DNA from 3 places in the Rhizobium sp. BK275 genome. Region 2 is predicted to be linked to each of the others. Evidence: predicted binding sites of a transcription regulator. Region 2 holds the regulator's gene; each other region holds the start of a gene.
What was found. Region 2 encodes LexA, which represses DNA repair genes until DNA is damaged. Its sites were predicted from a motif close to TGTTCNNNNTGTGTTCNG; they were not measured.
Positions count from the first base shown of each region.

Region 1: the regulator LexA is predicted to act here: its motif matches at 3,325-3,342, upstream of parE (DNA topoisomerase IV subunit B).
Region 3: the regulator LexA is predicted to act here: its motif matches at 4,013-4,030, upstream of FHT82_RS20315 (helicase-related protein).

Region 1 covers NZ_JACHZL010000007.1:429,790-435,814, reverse strand. Annotated here, with positions in the region: gene FHT82_RS23370 (CTP synthase) at 1-577, opposite strand, end outside; gene secG (preprotein translocase subunit SecG) at 721-1,263, opposite strand; gene tpiA (triose-phosphate isomerase) at 1,372-2,142, opposite strand; gene FHT82_RS23355 (alpha/beta hydrolase) at 2,259-3,143, opposite strand; gene parE (DNA topoisomerase IV subunit B) at 3,348-5,435, shown strand; gene FHT82_RS23345 (esterase-like activity of phytase family protein) at 5,579-6,025, shown strand, end outside.
Region 2 covers NZ_JACHZL010000003.1:112,144-118,168, forward strand. Annotated here, with positions in the region: gene FHT82_RS10370 (VOC family protein) at 1-349, opposite strand, end outside; gene lexA (transcriptional repressor LexA) at 545-1,267, shown strand; gene FHT82_RS10380 (ComEC/Rec2 family competence protein) at 1,248-3,620, opposite strand; gene gltA (citrate synthase) at 3,962-5,251, shown strand; gene lpxB (lipid-A-disaccharide synthase) at 5,282-6,025, opposite strand, start outside.
Region 3 covers NZ_JACHZL010000006.1:286,585-292,609, reverse strand. Annotated here, with positions in the region: gene phaR (polyhydroxyalkanoate synthesis repressor PhaR) at 1-163, opposite strand, end outside; gene FHT82_RS20340 (acetyl-CoA C-acetyltransferase) at 397-1,578, shown strand; gene FHT82_RS20335 (beta-ketoacyl-ACP reductase) at 1,646-2,371, shown strand; gene FHT82_RS20330 (hypothetical protein) at 2,556-2,702, opposite strand; gene FHT82_RS20325 (YMGG-like glycine zipper-containing protein) at 2,897-3,151, opposite strand; gene FHT82_RS20320 (DUF3309 family protein) at 3,178-3,333, opposite strand; gene FHT82_RS20315 (helicase-related protein) at 4,192-6,025, shown strand, end outside.

The sequences.
Region 1 (6,025 bases), on a different contig from region 2:
AATGCTGCGTCGGTTTGGTCTTCAGTTCGCCCGCTGCAGGAATGTACGGCATCAGCGTCAGGTGGACGTAAACAGCGGTGCCGCGCGGCAGATCATTGCCGAGCTGGCGGATCGCTTCCATGAAGGGCATCGCCTCGATATCGCCGACCGTGCCGCCGATTTCGCAGATGACGAAATCGTAGTCGTCATTGCCCTCGACGACGAAATCCTTGATCTCGTTGGTGACGTGGGGAATGACCTGAACGGTCGCGCCGAGATAGTCGCCGCGGCGTTCCTTGTCGATGATGTTCTTGTAGATGCGGCCAGTGGTGATGTTGTCGGTCTTGGTCGCCGAACGTCCCGTGAAACGTTCATAGTGGCCGAGATCGAGGTCGGTTTCCGCGCCGTCGTCAGTGACGAAGACTTCGCCGTGCTGGGTCGGGCTCATAGTGCCCGGATCCACGTTCAGATAGGGGTCGAGTTTGCGAAGCCGCACCCGATAACCACGGGCCTGCAGCAACGCTCCGAGAGCCGCGGCCGCAATTCCTTTTCCGAGGGAAGAAACCACGCCGCCAGTGATGAATACGTATCGCGCCATGGGAGTCACCGGATACCTTTTCAAAAACGATTCCACCAGCCCAAAAATTCTTTTCCGGAACTTTTGGTGCGTGGCGCAGGAATCTGAACAAAAGAAAACCGGCAGACCCGAGGGCCTGCCGGCGGTTTATTTTCAGGACCGGCTTATTGTCCCGTGGGGACGCCGGAAGGCTGTGCCGGCGCGGTAGCGGCCGGAGCCTCAGGCTGGGCCGGAGCCGTTGTCGTCGGAGCTGCCGGAGCGGTCGCCGCAGGGGCGCTTGCAGCCGGAGCCGGATTTGCGGGTGCTTGCGCTGCAGGAGCCGGCATTGCCGGGGCAGCCGGTGCCGGAGCGGCAGCGCCGCTGTTCGGAATGCCGCTGTTGTCGGCAGGTTGAGCCGGAGCCGGGGCATTGCCGCCGAGCGAATCGAGAATGCCGTTGCCCTGGCCGCTCGTTGCCGGAATACGGTTGAGAATGTCGGTCGGTCGGCCTTCGTAACGGGTCAGGATTCCGAGGCCGAGCGAGGTCAGGAAAAACAGCGTCGCCAGGATCGCCGTCGTGCGCGTCAGCGCATTGGCCGTACCGCGGGCCGACATGAAGCCCGATCCGCCGCCGATGCCGAGGCCGCCGCCTTCGGAGCGCTGGATGAGCACGACGCCGACGAGCGCGAGCACGATCATGAGATGGATGACAATCAATACTGTCTGCATGGGTCCAGTCCTGCCCGTCTGAGGACGGACATAAAGTAAAAATCTGGCGGCTCTTTACATGAGGTCATCTGCTATTCCAAGCCCTTCGGCCAGGAATATGCAATCGCCTCAGGCAAGCAGCGTTTCATATGCGCCGTAGATGGCGAGGAAGTCAGTGGCTTTCAAGCTCGCACCGCCGATCAGCGCGCCGTCCACATTGTCGACGGCGAGCAGCTCGCTGGCATTCGAGGGCTTGACCGAACCGCCATAGAGGATGCGCATGCCCCTGCCCTCTTTGCCGAACCGCAAGACAAGTTCGTCGCGGATGAAGGCATGGACGATTTCCACATCCTGTGCGGTCGGCGTCAGCCCGGTACCGATCGCCCAGACCGGCTCATAGGCGATAACGGTATTTTCGGCCGTCGCCTCGTCCGGCAGCGATCCCGAAAGCTGGCGCTTGAGGATATCGAGCGTCTGGTAGGCGTCGCGCTCATCGGCGGTTTCTCCGACACAAATGATCGCGATGATATCGGCCTGATAGGCAGCCTGGGCCTTGGCGCGCACCAGATGATCGGTTTCGGCATGGTTGATGCGTCGTTCCGAATGGCCGACGATCACATAGGTGCCGTAGCAATCGGCAATCATTTCCGCAGATACATCGCCGGTATGGGCGCCGCTCTGCGTCTGGTGGCAATCCTGTGCGCCGATCGCAAGCGGGCTGTCGGTGGCGAGCGCCGTCGCCACGTAGAGCAGCGTTGCCGGCGGGCAGATCAGGGCTTCGACTTTCTCCGACAAGGGAGTACTGACGCCTTGAGCAATCGCCTTGATCTGGTCCAATGAGGCACGCGTGCCGTTCATCTTCCAGTTCCCCGCCACGAGCGGGCGTACGTCAGGTGTCATGTTGCTCCTCCCAAAATCCGCCTATTCGGCGGCCTTAGCAAAAGCCGGCAGCAAAGGAAAGCGCTCCAGGTGACGTTGGGGCAATATCGGTCTTACGTGGGGTGAAATCCGCCTTTTCAGGACGCCAGTATCCAGTTCAGCACCCTGCGCCAGTCGATCATGCGGATCGGCGTGCCGTGATTGCCGCTCTCAAACAATGTGAAATGCGTCGGGTATTTTGCCTTGTCGAGCTCTTCGAACAGCGCTTGCTGGTCGGCTGCAGCATAGACGGGATCGCGGCTGCCATGGGCAAACCAGAGCGGCAGCTTCGCCTTGTAGAAAGGGCTCTTTGCAAAATCCGGGTCCGAGACGCCGCTCATGATCAGCATTCCCTTCAGCCGTTTGACACTTTCGGCATCGCGCGCGATCCCCCAGCAGATCTGGCTGCCCATAGAGGCGCAGCTCAGGATGATTGGTCGGCCGGGAGACTGTGCGCTCGCATAGCGGATCAGGCCGGCGATCGCCGTCACGCCATTGGCGTCGAACGTCCGCACTGTCGGAGAATAATAGACGCCGCCATTGCCGGCAGCGAGGTTCTTCAGCCGGTTGAAGTTGCCGCCGAACGTATAGTCGTTGGCGCCGAGCCGCCGGTCACCATCGCGGCCGTGGATGAAGATAACCGCGAAGGCGGGATTCTGTGCCGGTCCCACCCTGGTGACATCCAGCCTGATACCGTCGAGCGACAGCGTTTCATCCGCCTGCAGCTTCTTCACGCCGAGCGAGACATATTTCTGCTGCACACGCTTTTCAGGGATCTGGTCACGCCCGTTGATGTCGCGCATCTCGTCGTATTCGATCACTTCGAACGCGCCGTCATCGCCTGTCTGAAGCACGATCTGCTTCGAAAACAGGTCGTCCTTGTAAGGCGGCAGGGCATCGGCTGCGGCGGTCCCGACCGCTGCGGACAGGAAAAAGGCCGCAATTGCAGTGATTATGGTGCAATGACTTGTGGACATCGGCATGCAGATGGTTCCCAAAGAGCTGCCGCGACTTGCCATTCGACGCCCGGCAACGCAAATCACATCTTGAAAAGCTCCGCAATTCCGGAGCGCGTCGCGTATCGGGGCGCTTTCTGTCAGAATTCCCCTGATTCGCAAACGCGATGCCGAACGCGACTATTGTGGGCCAGCGGCGGCCCGTCACGAGAATAAGATCTGAACGGTTCCATGGAAGACAGCAACGACCTTTTTTCCGGAATGCCCCTGTCGTCAAAGCAGGACCCGCAGAAGCAGGAGGAGGCTGCAAAGTCTGCCGCGCCGGCTGCAAAGCCCGCTGCGACTGCAGCACCCGCCGCCTCCCGCCCTGCCCCGGCGACGTCGAACGGCGACGATTACGGCGCATCCTCGATCCGCGTTCTGGAAGGCCTGGAACCGGTGCGCATGCGCCCGGGCATGTATATCGGCGGCACCGACGAGAAGGCCCTGCACCACCTCTTTGCCGAAGTCATCGACAACTCGATGGACGAAGCAGTGGCCGGCCATGCCGATTTCATCGATGTGCATCTCGATGTTGAGGGCTATCTCACCGTTACCGATAACGGCCGCGGTATTCCGGTCGAGAACCATCCGCAGGTTCCCGGCAAGTCGACACTTGAAGTCATCATGACCAAGCTGCATGCTGGCGGTAAATTCGACGGCAAGGCTTACGAAACCTCCGGCGGTCTGCACGGTGTCGGCGTGTCCGTCGTCAACGCTCTGTCAGACGTTCTCGAAGTCGAGGTTGCTCGCAACCGCAAGCTCTATCGCCAGCGCTTCTCGCGCGGCCTGCCGCAGGGCGGGCTCGAAGAGCTCGGCGATGTGCATAACCGCCGCGGCACCAAGGTTCGCTTTCACCCCGACCCGCAGATTTTCGGGGATCATGCGAAGTTCGATGCAGCGCGTGTTTTCCGCATGGCCCGCTCCAAGGCCTATCTCTTCGGCGGCGTCGAAATCCGCTGGAGCTGCGATCCCGGCGTGCTGCCTGAAGGTTCCGACGTGCCCGACAAGGCAGTCTTCCACTTCCCCGGCGGCCTTAAGGATTACCTGCAGGCGACGATGGGCAAGGAGTTCACCGTTACCCGCGAAATCTTCGCCGGCAAGACCGAGAAGGCCGCAGGTCACGGAGCGCTGGAATGGGCCATCACCTGGTATGGCGGCGATCCGCAGGTTCATTCCTATTGTAACACCATCCCGACGCCCGAAGGCGGCACGCATGAGGCGGGTCTGCGCATCGCGCTGACCAAGGGCCTGAAAAGCTACGCCGAACTGACGCAGAACAAGCGCGCTGCGCAGATCACCACCGACGACGTGATGATCTCTGCCGTCGGCATGCTTTCGGTCTTCATCCGCGAGCCGGAATTCGTTGGCCAGACCAAGGATCGTCTGGCGACCGTCGAAGCCCAGCGCCTCGTCGAAAACGCGCTGCGCGATCCTTTCGACCACTATCTCGCCGACAATCCCAATGAGGCCGAGAAGCTTCTCGACTGGGTGATCGAGCGCGCCGAGGAGCGGCTGCGCCGCCGCAAGGAGAAGGAAGTCAACCGCAAAACGGCCGTTCGCAAGCTGCGCCTGCCCGGCAAGCTCGCCGACTGCTCACAGAACACCGCCGAAGGCGCCGAACTCTTCCTGGTCGAGGGTGACTCGGCAGGTGGCTCCGCCAAGCAGGCGCGCAACCGCGCCAACCAGGCGATCCTGCCGCTGCGCGGCAAGATCCTCAACGTCGCCAGCGCCGGCCGCGAAAAGCTCGGCGCCAACCAGCAGATCTCCGACCTCGTTCAGGCGCTCGGCTGCGGCACACGCTCGAAATACCGCGAAGAGGATCTGCGCTACGAACGCGTCATCGTCATGACCGATGCCGACGTGGACGGTGCGCACATTGCCTCGCTGCTCATCACCTTCTTCTATCAGGAAATGCCGGAGCTGGTCCGGGGCGGCCACCTCTTCCTCGCCGTGCCGCCGCTCTACAAGATCACCCAAGGGGCAAAATCCGCCTATGCCCGCGACGACGATCACCGCGCCGAGCTGATGGAGACGGAGTTCAAGGGCAAGGCCAAGATCGAGATCAGCCGCTTCAAAGGTCTCGGCGAAATGCTGCCCGCCCAGCTCAAGGAAACCACCATGGATCCGTCCAAGCGCACGCTGCTGCGGGTGCTGATCGACGAGGTGGATTTCGAGGGAACGCGCAACGCCGTTGACGACCTGATGGGAACCAAGGCCGAAGCCCGCTTCCGCTTCATCCAGGAGCGTGCCGCTTTCGCTGAAGATTTGGATATTTAAGCCGCAACGAATTCATCGAACTGACGAGGAACCGTTACGCTTCCGTCAAATTACCGGCGCAATAGAACGGCCGGCGCTCTGTCCTCCCGCGAGGGCACTGCAGCGCCGGCCGTTTTGTCTCAACCCTTTGCCGGATACTTGCCATGACCAAGCGTTTTCTTGCGACTGCCGCTTTCGTTCTCCTGTCCAGCACCGCCTCCGTCTATGCCACCGATATCGGCGCGACCGTGGAGACCGCCTGCCCCTTCGGCGATTGCGCGGCGGCGATCTCTCTTTCCTATCTCGGTGAATTCGTCATCCCAACCGGCCAGATGGAAAATGGCGTCGAATTCGGCGGCATTTCCGGCCTCGATTTCGATGCCGCCACCGGCCGCTATATCGCCATCAGCGACGACCGTTCCGAAAAGGCCTCGGCGCGCTTCTATGATCTCGATATCGATGTCAGCGCGAGCGGCCTGAAGAGCGTCACCATCGTCAAGCATACCACTTTCCAGGACAAGAACGGCCAGCCCTTTGCCATCCGCACCGTCGATCCAGAATCCATCCGCTTCGGCAAGGACGGGATTTACTGGGGCAGCGAGGGCGATGCC
Region 2 (6,025 bases):
CAGCGCTGATGCCGCCCTTTACGAATCGAGCATGTTCGCGCTTCGCATCCGCTGTCGCAAAGGCGATGGCGGACAGTCCCTCGCTGCCGCAGCGGAAGCGGAAAGCCTGATTGCGGGCGGTGAAGACATTGCCCTCACGCGCCGTCTCCTCGCTCTCCTCCACACTCGCGACACCCAATGGCTCAAGATAGGTTTTGTCAGTAAAGAAAACGCAGGCATTTTCCGTGCCGAAGGGATGGCGGGCATCAGGGGCTACGGTGAAACCAAGCTTGCCCAGCCTTTCGCGGGCAAGATCGATATCGGTAACCGGCAAAACGAGATGATCGATCGGAAGCATGTCCTGGGTCATCGGCTACTCTCCAGCATTGCCAGGATGATGTGCTTCAGCAGGCGTTACGAAGCAAGGCCGGGCAGGCTTTCCCGCGATAAAAATAAAATTCTCAGCAGAATGAACAGAAGTTTTACGAAAATTTAGCCACTTGCGGAACACATATGGAACATATAGTGTCTGTTCTGGATTTGTTTCAAGACTGGGGTATACGCCATGCTCACGCGCAAACAACAGGAACTTCTTCTTTTCATTCATGAAAGGATGAAGGAGTCAGGCGTTCCGCCGTCTTTCGACGAGATGAAGGATGCCCTGGATCTGGCCTCAAAATCCGGCATCCACCGGCTGATCACAGCGCTCGAAGAACGCGGCTTCATTCGCCGGCTTCCGAACCGGGCACGCGCGCTCGAAGTCATCAAGTTGCCGGAAGCCTACAGCCCGAGCCTGCAGCCTCGGCGCGGCTTTTCGCCGAGCGTCATCGAGGGCAGCCTCGGCAAGCCTCAGCCGGCGGCTCCCGCTCCGGCAAAGTCTGCACCTGCTGCCGACAACGGCAATTCGATTTCTGTGCCGGTCATGGGGCGCATCGCCGCCGGTGTACCGATCTCGGCAATCCAGAACAATACGCACGACATCAACGTTCCCGCCGACATGCTGGGCTCGGGTGAGCATTATGCACTCGAGGTTCGCGGCGACTCGATGATCGAAGCCGGCATCTTCGATGGCGACACGGTCATCATCCGCAACGGCAGCACCGCCAATCCCGGTGATATTGTGGTGGCACTCGTCGACGAGGAGGAAGCGACGCTCAAGCGTTTTCGCCGCAAGGGCGCATCGATTGCACTCGAGGCAGCAAACCCCGCTTATGAGACCCGCATTTTCCCGCCGGATCGCGTCAAGGTCCAGGGCAAGCTCGTCGGCCTCATTCGCCGCTATCACTGACCGGTGACGTACTGGCGTCTGCGAAACTGTCGCTGCGCCAGTCATAGGCACGGTGGCGCATCCAGGGCCGCCGCAACGTGTCGAATGCAGTTGTGATCTCAATCCCCTTATCGGTAAAACGAAGTTCGACGGAGCCTGTTCTGCGTAGTGTCTCGCCAGTAAAGAGCAATGCGCCGGAACGACAATGGTCAAACCGCAAACGGACAGGGGTAACGACGATATCGGCCGTATCGCAGGCCGGCCCGAGATAGGCTGCATTGTCGATGACCGTCAGTTTCTTTCCATTTCGGAGCAAGGCAGTGCACCAGGCGCCCTTCTGGCAGGAGAAGCGCGATGGCAAGCTCGCGGCGGCATGTCTTATCGCTGCTCTGGCTTCGTCCTGCTGATCCCGTGATAGCTGCAGCCGTTTACCTTCAGGCGCAGTGGGGACATTGACAGCCTGGAGCATGACCGGCTTTCGATGTTCTTCCATGGCAAGCGCCCGCTGCCATTGTTCGAAGATGAAGGCAGGCGGCTTTTCGCGGTTCGAAGCTATTGCCTCTCCATCGACAACAGCGACCAGGCCGCCATCTTCGGCGATGGTGATGTCGGGCATCGCCTCGATCGGAAGCAACGCGACGGCAAGCGTGGAAACCGCAACGATTGCCGTTCCGACGTGCCGCAGTCTGGTTCTGAGCAGGGTCAGCAGCAGAAACCCGAAGACGGCTGTCGGGAAGTACCAGCCGGGCAAACGGCCCACATCGATATTGCCACCCCAGCTCGATACCGTCTTTGCGATTTTTATCACCAGATCGAGCCCGAAGCCTGCGACCTGCCACACCGGGCCATCGAGGCCAAAGGGCATCAGCAGCATCGCCAGCATACCGGCCGGCATGACGATGAAGGAAATGACCGGCATGGCCGCGAGATTTGCCGGCAGGCCGTAGGCAGTCAACCGGTGAAAATGCTCGATCGAAAACAACGCGGTCGAGAAACCGCCGATCAACGAGGTCAGGAAAATGCCGCCGAAGAAGCCGCCAATCATGAAGAGGGGTTTCATGATCGGCAACTTGGCAAAGGCATTCTCCCGCATCGGCCGGCCCTTCCAGAGGTCGTAACCGGCGACCAGGGCAAGCGTTGCGGCAAAGGACATCTGGAAGCTCGGTCCCAGCACCTCTGACGGCGAGGCTGCGAGGATCACGAGCGCGGACAGCGCCACGTTTCTGAGGCTGATCGACGGCCGGTCAAAGAAGACGGCAACCAGCATGATCGCCATCATGATGAAAGCGCGTTCGGCGGAGACGGCAAAACCCGAGATCAGATAATAAGCCGTCACCGCAGCGAGCGCTCCGGCCGCCGCGATTTTCTTGGTCGGCCATGCCTGGGCAATGCCGGAAAAAAGACTGAGGATGACGCGCAGGCCGACAAAGAAGATGCCGGCGGAGAGCGCCATATTAAGACCGGAGATCGCGATGATGTGGGCAAGGCCGGATTGCCGCAGCGCCTCCGTCGTTTCATCCGAGATCGCCCGTCTCTCATCGGTGACAAGTGAAGCAGCAAAGGCGCCGGTATCACCCGGCAGAACGGAGCGGATTCGATCGCCGATGCCGCTCCTGAGCCGATAGAGCCATTCCAGGGTCGCCTTACCGATCGAGCCCGCCTGCTGCGGCTGCGACGCAGCCTTTTTCGGCGCACCATAGAAAAAGCCGTTGGCGCCAATGCCGTCGAAATAGGCGCTGAAGGCAAAATCGTTGAGGTGGGGAAGTGCGGGTCCTGCCGGAGGCGTGAGACGTGCCCTGCCCTCGATGACGTCACCAAGCTCAAAGGGCTGCGTGGCGCCCCGGACCAGCACGGAAATACGCTTGGGTGGACGCTTGATCTGAGGAGCATCCGTTCCGCTAACAGCAAGAATATAGCGCCAGCGCCCTCTTCCATCGCCTTCGCGGCGCTCGATGCGGCCGGTCACCGTTGTCGTTACGGCAGAATCCAGGATCAGGGTCTGCGCCCGCCATGTTTCGACCTGTGCCGAAAGCATTCCGCCAGCAAAGAGAAGCAGAGCAAGCAGCGTCGCCCGCAGTTCCGTCCGGCCATATCCGCAGAGCGCAACGGCAAGGAAGAGGATAAACAGGCAGAGACCAAGCGAGACGGCCGGAAAATCCGAAACTGCCAGAAACCAGGTCGCAGCACCCGCACCGAGGAAGACCGGCGAGAAGAGAATGAGGCGACCGTGGCCAGCCTCTTCGGCGGCCATGCGGATAGACGATTCGGTGTATTGTTTCGCAACGGCAATCAGCCGCCACTGCAGCGGAACAGCAGCCTGCGTCCTTACCGGTTGCGTCACAATGGCGCGCGGTGCGACATCGGCAAAATCCATCTTGGCATCAATGGATTGCGCCTGCCGTTCTCTTGTCTCGAACCCCGTCATAACCGCCTGGACCCGCCCCCGGATATCGGCAGAATGCAACCTGTGATCAAAACGCGCAAACAATAATCGATTGAAATACGAGGAAAATTCATGGGAACGAAAAATCCAGTCAAATCATGGTGTTCTGATATGCATAGGGCTCATCGCTGCAGTGCCTAAAAGATGATGCCGCGATGCACAAAATGGCATCACGGTAACTTGGCATTAGCTTCACGATCATATAGCTATCGCTTAGGACGCTTAACCCTTATGGCGCTTTTGCGGCGCCACCGCCACTCCGGAGGATCAGCATGACGGATCAAAGCGCTACAATCAAAATCGGTGACAAATCAGTCGACCTCGCCGTCAGAAAAGGCACGGTCGGACCTGACGTCATCGATATCGGTGCACTCTATAAAAATACGGCCTCCTTCACCTACGATCCCGGGTTTACGTCGACCGCATCCTGTGAATCAAAGATCACTTATATCGACGGTGACGAAGGTGTTCTGCTGCATCGCGGTTACCCGATCGAGCAGCTTGCCGAGCACGGCGACTTCCTGGAAGTCTGCTACCTGCTGCTCTACGGCGAACTGCCAACCGCCGCTCAGAAGAAGGACTTCGACTATCGCGTCACGCACCACACGATGGTGCACGAGCAGATGAGCCGCTTCTTCACCGGCTTCCGCCGCGACGCGCACCCGATGGCCGTCATGTGCGGCTGCGTCGGCGCGCTTTCGGCCTTCTATCACGACTCCACCGACATCACCGATCCGCATCAGCGCATGGTCGCCAGCCTGCGCATGATCGCCAAGATGCCGACGCTCGCTGCCATGGCCTACAAGTACCATATCGGCCAGCCCTTCGTTTACCCTAAGAACGACCTCGATTACGCGTCGAATTTCCTGCGCATGTGCTTTGCCGTTCCCTGCGAAGAATATGTGGTCAACCCGGTGCTTTCGCGCGCCATGGACCGCATCTTCATTCTGCATGCCGATCACGAGCAGAACGCCTCGACCTCGACGGTCCGCCTCGCCGGTTCTTCGGGCGCAAACCCGTTCGCCTGCATCGCCGCCGGCATCGCCTGCCTCTGGGGTCCCGCTCACGGTGGCGCCAACGAAGCAGCTCTCAACATGCTGACGGAGATCGGTACGGTTGACCGCATTCCCGAATATATCGCCCGCGCCAAGGACAAGAACGACCCGTTCCGCCTGATGGGCTTCGGTCATCGCGTCTACAAGAACTACGATCCGCGTGCCAAGATCATGCAGAAGACGACGCATGAAGTTCTCGGCGAACTCGGCATCAAGGACGATCCGCTTCTCGAAGTCGCGATGGAACTGGAGCGTATCGCTCTGACCGACTCCTATTTCATCGAGAAGAAGCTCTATCCGAACATCGACTTCTATTCGGGTATCACGCTGAAGGCTCTGGGCTTCCCCACGACGATGTTCACCGTGCTCTTCGCTCTCGCCCGTACCGTCGGCTGGATCGCACAATGGAACGAAATGATCGAAGATCCGGAACAGCGCATCGGCCGTCCGCGCCAGCTCTATATCGGCGAGCCGAAGCGCGACTACGTGCCGGTTTCCAAGCGCTAAGCGCTGACTTCGAGACAAAAAAGAACCCGGTCAGAAATGACCGGGTTTTTTTTTGGCGAGAACATCGAGCAATATCTGCGCCGCGTGCTCCCCCGGGGGACTTTCCGTCTGCATACGCAGCCAGATGAGCTCGTAACCTTCCTTCATCGCCTTGAGCTGGTAGGTGTCGGCCGACAACCTTTCCATCCAGCGTGCGAGGCTTGCACCACGAACGATGTCGTTCAGATATTCCGGTACGACCGCATAGTCTGCGATCAGATTGGGCAGAGCGCCAGTCCAGGTCTTGATGCCTGATGTCAGCATGCGCATGATCCAATCGACCTTGTAGGCGGAAACGACGGGGACATTGGCGAGCGCCAGTTCCAGGATTACGGTCCCGGACGCCGCCATGGCAGCATCGGCTTCGGCGAAGGCCTTCCATTTCGCTTCGGCGCCCACAACGATTTCCGGCTTCACCGCCCATCCCCCAGTCACTTCCCGCACAAACGCTTCCCTGTGCGCCACAGTCGGCAGGATGAAGCGCATCGGTCCATTGCGGGCGACGAGCTCATTGGCGGCGGCCTCGAAATAAGGCAGGAGCTTCTTGATCTCAGAGGAACGCGAGCCGGGAAGAAGCAGGATCGCACCGTTGCCGGGCTGCCGGCCAGCGCGCAGACGCCGGGTCTCCAGAAGCGCCGCGTCGGCAACCAGACGGTGGCCCACATAGGTGGTGGCCGGCCCGTTGAGACGCTGCATCACCGCCGGTTCGAAAGGAAGTACAGCCAGCACATGGTC
Region 3 (6,025 bases), on a different contig from region 2:
GCGTGATGTCGTCACCGCTTTTGGCGTCCTGGACGACAAAGTCCTCCCCCTTCTTCACCATCTCCGCCAGGTCTTCCAGCGTCACATAGGTGCTGGTGCCCGTATTGTATAAGCGGCGATTGGCATATTTCTTGATTACGATCTGACCCTCGGTCTTTGCCATATCAGTCTCCGAACCCCCATCTGATTGTATGTATACTCCTCCACCAGAGACTGTAGACGCAAAAGAAGGGCGGTGACAATCTCTTTGTGCGATGCGGCAAGCCCTTTCCCCGTACGGATAAATCCATTCGAGGGCGCTGCAGCAGATGGCGGGACAGTCTTGGCATTTGACTTGCGCCTGCAGCTTTGTCAGTTTCCACTTATATGTGTGACGAGAAACGAGGAAACCACCCTATGAGCAGTTCATCCGTCGTCATCGCCTCTGCAGCGCGCACCGCTGTCGGTTCCTTCAACGGTGCTTTCGGCACAATTCCCGCTCACGAACTCGGTGCGGCGGCCGTCAAGGGCGCGCTGGAGCGGGCAGGTGTTTCTCCTGAAGACGTGGACGAGGTCATCCTTGGCCAGGTCCTGCAGGCTGGTGAAGGCCAGAACCCGGCCCGTCAGGCCGCAATGAAGGCCGGCGTTCCCAAGGAGGCGACAGCCTGGAGCGTCAACCAGCTCTGTGGTTCCGGCCTGCGTGCTGTCGCACTCGGGATGCAGCAGATTGCGCTTGGCGATGCGAAGATCATCGTCGCCGGCGGCCAGGAATCCATGTCGATGGCGCCGCACGCAGCGCATTTGCGCGGCGGCGTGAAGATGGGCGACATGAAGATGATCGACACCATGATCAAGGACGGTCTCACCGACGCCTTTTATGGCTATCACATGGGCGTTACCGCAGAAAATATCGCACGCCAGTGGCAGCTTTCGCGTGATGATCAGGATCAGTTCGCCGTCGGTTCGCAGAACAAGGCCGAGGCCGCGCAGAAGGCGGGCCGCTTCAAGGACGAAATCGTTCCTTTCGTCATTCAGGGCCGCAAGGGTGACGTGACTGTTGATGCCGACGAATATATCCGCTACGGCGCGACGCTGGAGGCCATGGCAAAGCTGCGACCGGCTTTCGACAAGGACGGCACGGTGACTGCGGCAAATGCCTCCGGTCTCAACGACGGCGCTGCTGCAGCCGTGCTGATGAGCGAAGCGGAAGCGTCGCGACGCGGCATCCAGCCGCTTGCCCGCATCGTTTCCTGGGCAACAGCCGGCGTCGATCCGCAGGTCATGGGTACAGGCCCGATCCCGGCCTCTCGTAAGGCGCTGGAAAAGGCCGGCTGGTCCGTCGGCGATCTCGACCTCGTTGAAGCCAATGAGGCCTTCGCAGCTCAGGCCTGCGCCGTCAACAAGGATCTCGGCTGGAACCCTGACATCGTCAACGTCAATGGCGGCGCGATCGCGATCGGTCATCCGATCGGCGCGTCGGGTGCACGCGTCCTCAACACGCTGCTCTTCGAGATGAAGCGGCGAGGCGCCAAAAAGGGGCTGGCTACACTGTGCATCGGTGGCGGCATGGGTGTCGCGATGTGCTTTGAGGCAATATAAATAGCGTACAGTGCATGTTTTTTGAGGCCTGCCTGAGAGCAGGCTGACAACAACAGGGGAGCGGAACATGAGCAGGGTGGCTCTGGTCACTGGGGGTACGCGCGGCATTGGCGCGGCAATTTCGATGGCGCTGAAGAATGCCGGCTATAAGGTTGCCGCCAACTATGCCGGCAATGACGAAAAGGCCAGGGCATTTCACGATGTCACCGGCATCCCGGCCTTCAAGTGGGACGTGTCCGACTATGTCGCCTGCGGCGAGGGTATCGAGAGGGTCCAGGCCGAGCTCGGTCCGATCGAAATCCTCGTCAACAATGCCGGCATCACGCGTGACGCGATGTTCCACAAGATGACGCCGCAGCAGTGGCACGAGGTGATCAATACCAACCTCACCGGCCTCTTCAACATGACGCATCATGTCTGGAGCGGCATGCGCGACCGCAGCTTCGGGCGCATCGTCAATATCTCCTCCATCAACGGGCAGAAGGGCCAGATGGGACAAGCGAATTATTCCGCGGCCAAGGCCGGCGACCTCGGTTTCACCAAGGCGCTCGCTCAGGAAGGCGCTGTCAAGAACATAACAGTCAACGCCATCTGCCCCGGTTACATCGGTACGGAGATGGTGCTGGCCGTGCCGGAAAAGGTGCTGAATGAGAAGATCATTCCGCAAATCCCGGTCGGGCGCCTCGGTGAACCCGAGGAGATCGCGCGTTGCGTGACTTTCCTCGTTTCGGACGACGCCGGTTTCATTACCGGTTCGACGCTGACGGCCAATGGCGGTCAGTTCTTCGTCTGAGCCCTATTTCTTCTGATTGTGGGCATAGCTGCCGGTGCCGTCATGCGGGCCGGCAGATGCACCATAGGCCGCGAAGGCAATGGTGAGAGGGCGGCGATCACGATGATCCTGTCCATGGCCGTTTCTGCCGCGGACGGGCGCTCGAATAGTTGCCGTCGCGCGGTTTTCGGTTTCTTTGATGGTGTCAGGCGTTTGGATGATGCCGTCTGTTGGCCTTGACTGGCACCTTCTGGAGGGCGCGGTCCTTGCTGCGGAGAGCGGCGATTGCTGTCGTGAGAAAGGCCGCGGCAATCAGGACGGCGACGGCGGAATTGAGCAGAATCTGGGCCATGATGGCGTCCCTTTCCATTCGCGGGCGGCAGGTGCTCTGCCCTTTGCGATCTTGAAGGGAATATGCGCCTGGCGTCGGCGGCGCGGTAGATTTGACTTCAGCGACCAATCGTCAACGCCATGTTGACGATAAAAGCGCGCAAGAAAAACGGGCGCCGAAGCGCCCGTTCAAAATTTCCGATGGACCGGGGTCTATTAGCGGCAACGCGCTTCGTAGCGGCGGCCGTAACGGTCGCGATAGATGCAGTAGCCGCGGCGTTCAACCGACTGGCCGATCAGTGCGCCTGTCAGACCGCCGGCGACTGCGCCAACTGCCGCGCCACCCCAGCTGTTGCTGACGGCGCCGCCGATGATGGCGCCCGTGCCGGCGCCGATCGCCGTGCCCTGCTCCGTCGGAGTGCAGGATGCGAGAGCGCCGATAAGAGCGCAGCTAAGAACAATCTTTTTCATGTCTAACTCCCCAGGTTGCCGGCCTTTTAAATTCGGCCCATCAGTACAAGAATGATGATGATGACGAGAACTAACCCCAAACCACCGGAAGGTCCATAGCCCCAGCCGCGGCTATAACCCCAATTCGGCAAGGCGCCGATCAATAGCAGAATAAGGATAATAAGAAGTATCGTGCCTAGCATGGTGTTTGTCCTGTCTCATCCTCATTTCGATTGGACTAGAAACACGCATCTTCGATTTTTGTTCCCGGCTAATCTCTCGGAATGTCGCGGCGGCGTTATCGGTCATTTCTCCAAAGCGGAGTTTAGCCGGTTCGCCAAAAGCCAAGTCGGCGAAGAACGCCCCAGCCTTTTCTCTGTATGGTTAAAAATGTGTTTAAATACAACATGTTGTGGTGAACAAAGCGGGAAAGTGGTGATGTCTCCGATTCGTCAGCGATTCGTTCCGGCTTTGATCGGTGCCGATCGTCCGTCGGTTTGCATACGCCCGCGTCTAAGGCATCGTAAATTCGACATGTAAAAGATTAACGCGATCTGGCGCTTCAGCCCGGCTCTCCCGAATTGGTGGAACCGTATCTTGGTGGCGGCGGCGAAAGGCCCACAACATCTCGCCGTGAACAAAAAGGGAAAGTCTCGATATCAGCGATTCGTCTCCGATTCGTTCCGGATTTGGTCGAAGCGTTAATTCTGGATCGGATCTTGCGGTCTTTACGGTTCGGCAAGAAGCGTTAATCGCGGTTGATGAAATCTCTCCCGCGCTGAATTTATCGATTCTGCATCTAGTGTAAAAAAGCGATTCAAAATCAATACTTAGCCGTGAACAAAAGCTGAATCAGCCGGAGTCAGCGATTCGTCTCCGATTCGTTCTCAAGCTGTTCCGAATCTTAAATCAAGGACTTAGCGGACTGTGACTTCCATGCTCAATCCAAAGTCTATTTCAAATCTGCCCTTGCGTTTGGAGCTTCGGCTGTCCATGTGTTCTCTGCCTTACCCGCAGGAGCCGACTTGACCCGGGGCGTCCCCGCCTCACTTGCATGGACCATGACCCTGACTTCGCAGCCGATGATACTGAGCGGGCGCGGCGTGACCGCGGTGCTTGGGCCGACCAATACCGGCAAGACCCATTATGCGATCGAACGCATGGTGGCGCATGGCACAGGTGTTATCGGCCTGCCGCTCCGCTTGCTCGCGCGCGAAGTCTATACGCGGGTGGTGGAAAAAGTCGGCGCCCAGAATGTTGCGCTGGTAACCGGGGAGGAAAAGATCTCGCCGCCGAATGCGCGCTTCTCTGTCTGCACGGTCGAGGCGATGCCGCGGGAAACCAAAGCCGCCTTTGTTGCTATCGACGAGGTGCAACTCGCGGGAGACCTCGAGCGCGGCCATATCTTCACAGACCGTATCCTGCATCTGCGCGGTCGTGACGAGACGCTGCTGCTTGGCGCCGGTACCATGCGGCCGATCTTGCAGCAGCTTCTACCGGGGATAACCGTCACGGAGCGGCCGCGGCTTTCTCACCTTCTCTATGCGGGACAGAAGAAGATCACCCGGCTGCCGCAGCGTTCGGCTATCGTCGCCTTCTCGGCGGACGAGGTTTACGCGATCGCCGAACTGATCCGTCGTCAGCGTGGCGGAGCGGCCGTGGTGCTCGGGGCGCTGAGCCCGCGCACCCGCAATGCGCAAGTGGCGCTCTACCAGGCGGGCGACGTCGAATATCTGGTTGCGACCGATGCGATCGGCATGGGTCTCAATCTCGATGTCGATCATGTGGCCTTCGCGCAGGATCGGAAGTTCGACGGCTATCAGTTCCGCAATCTCAATCCTGGTGAACTCGGCCAGATTGCCGGGCGCGCGGGACGTCATGTGCGCGACGGAACCTTTGGTGTAACCGGCCAGGTCTCGCCGTTCGACGAGGAGCTGGTACAGCGCATCGAGGGCCACGAATTTGATAATATCAAGGTTCTGCAGTGGCGGACCAAGGATCTCGATTTCTCCTCGATACAATCCCTGCGGGCAAGCCTTGAGACCGGACCCCGCGTGCCGGGTCTGACGCGGGCGCTGCCGGCGGTCGACCAGCAGGCGCTCGACCATTTATCGCGCTATCCGGAAATCACCGATCTCGCTAACACGCCGGCGCGCGTCGAAAAGCTCTGGGAGGCTTGCGCTCTACCGGACTATCGGCGCATAACGCCTGCGCAACATGCCGATCTTATTTCTACCCTCTTTTCCGATCTGGTGCGCTATGGCACGGTAAACGAGCAGTTTCTCGCGGAACAGGTTCATCGCTCGGATCGGACAGATGGAGAAATTGACACGCTTTCGGCGCGAATCGCGCAGATAAGAACCTGGACCTATGTATCGAATCGGCCCGGCTGGCTTGCCGATCCGACACACTGGCAGGAAAAGACGCGGGAAATCGAAGATCGATTGTCCGACGCGTTGCATGAAAGGTTGACGAAACGCTTTGTTGATCGCAGGACATCTGTGCTCATGAAGCGCCTGAGAGAGAATGCGATGCTGGAAGCTGAAATCAGTGTGAATGGCGATGTCTTTGTTGAAGGACATCATGTGGGGCAGTTGACCGGGTTCCGTTTTACGCCTGTGGGTGGAACGGATGGGCCGGACGCCAAGGCGGTTCAGTCTGCGTCGCAGAAGGCGCTCGCGCTTGAATTCGAAGCCCGTGCCGCGCGCCTGCATGCGGCAGGCAACGCCGATCTGGCGATCGGCTCGGACGGTCTTGTGCGTTGGCTCGGCGACCCTGTCGGACGTCTATCCGGTAGCGATCACGTGATGCGTCCGCGCGTCATCCTGCTTGCCGACGAGCAGCTTACGGGCAATGCGCGCGATCATGTCGCCGCCCGTATCGAACGTTTCGTCA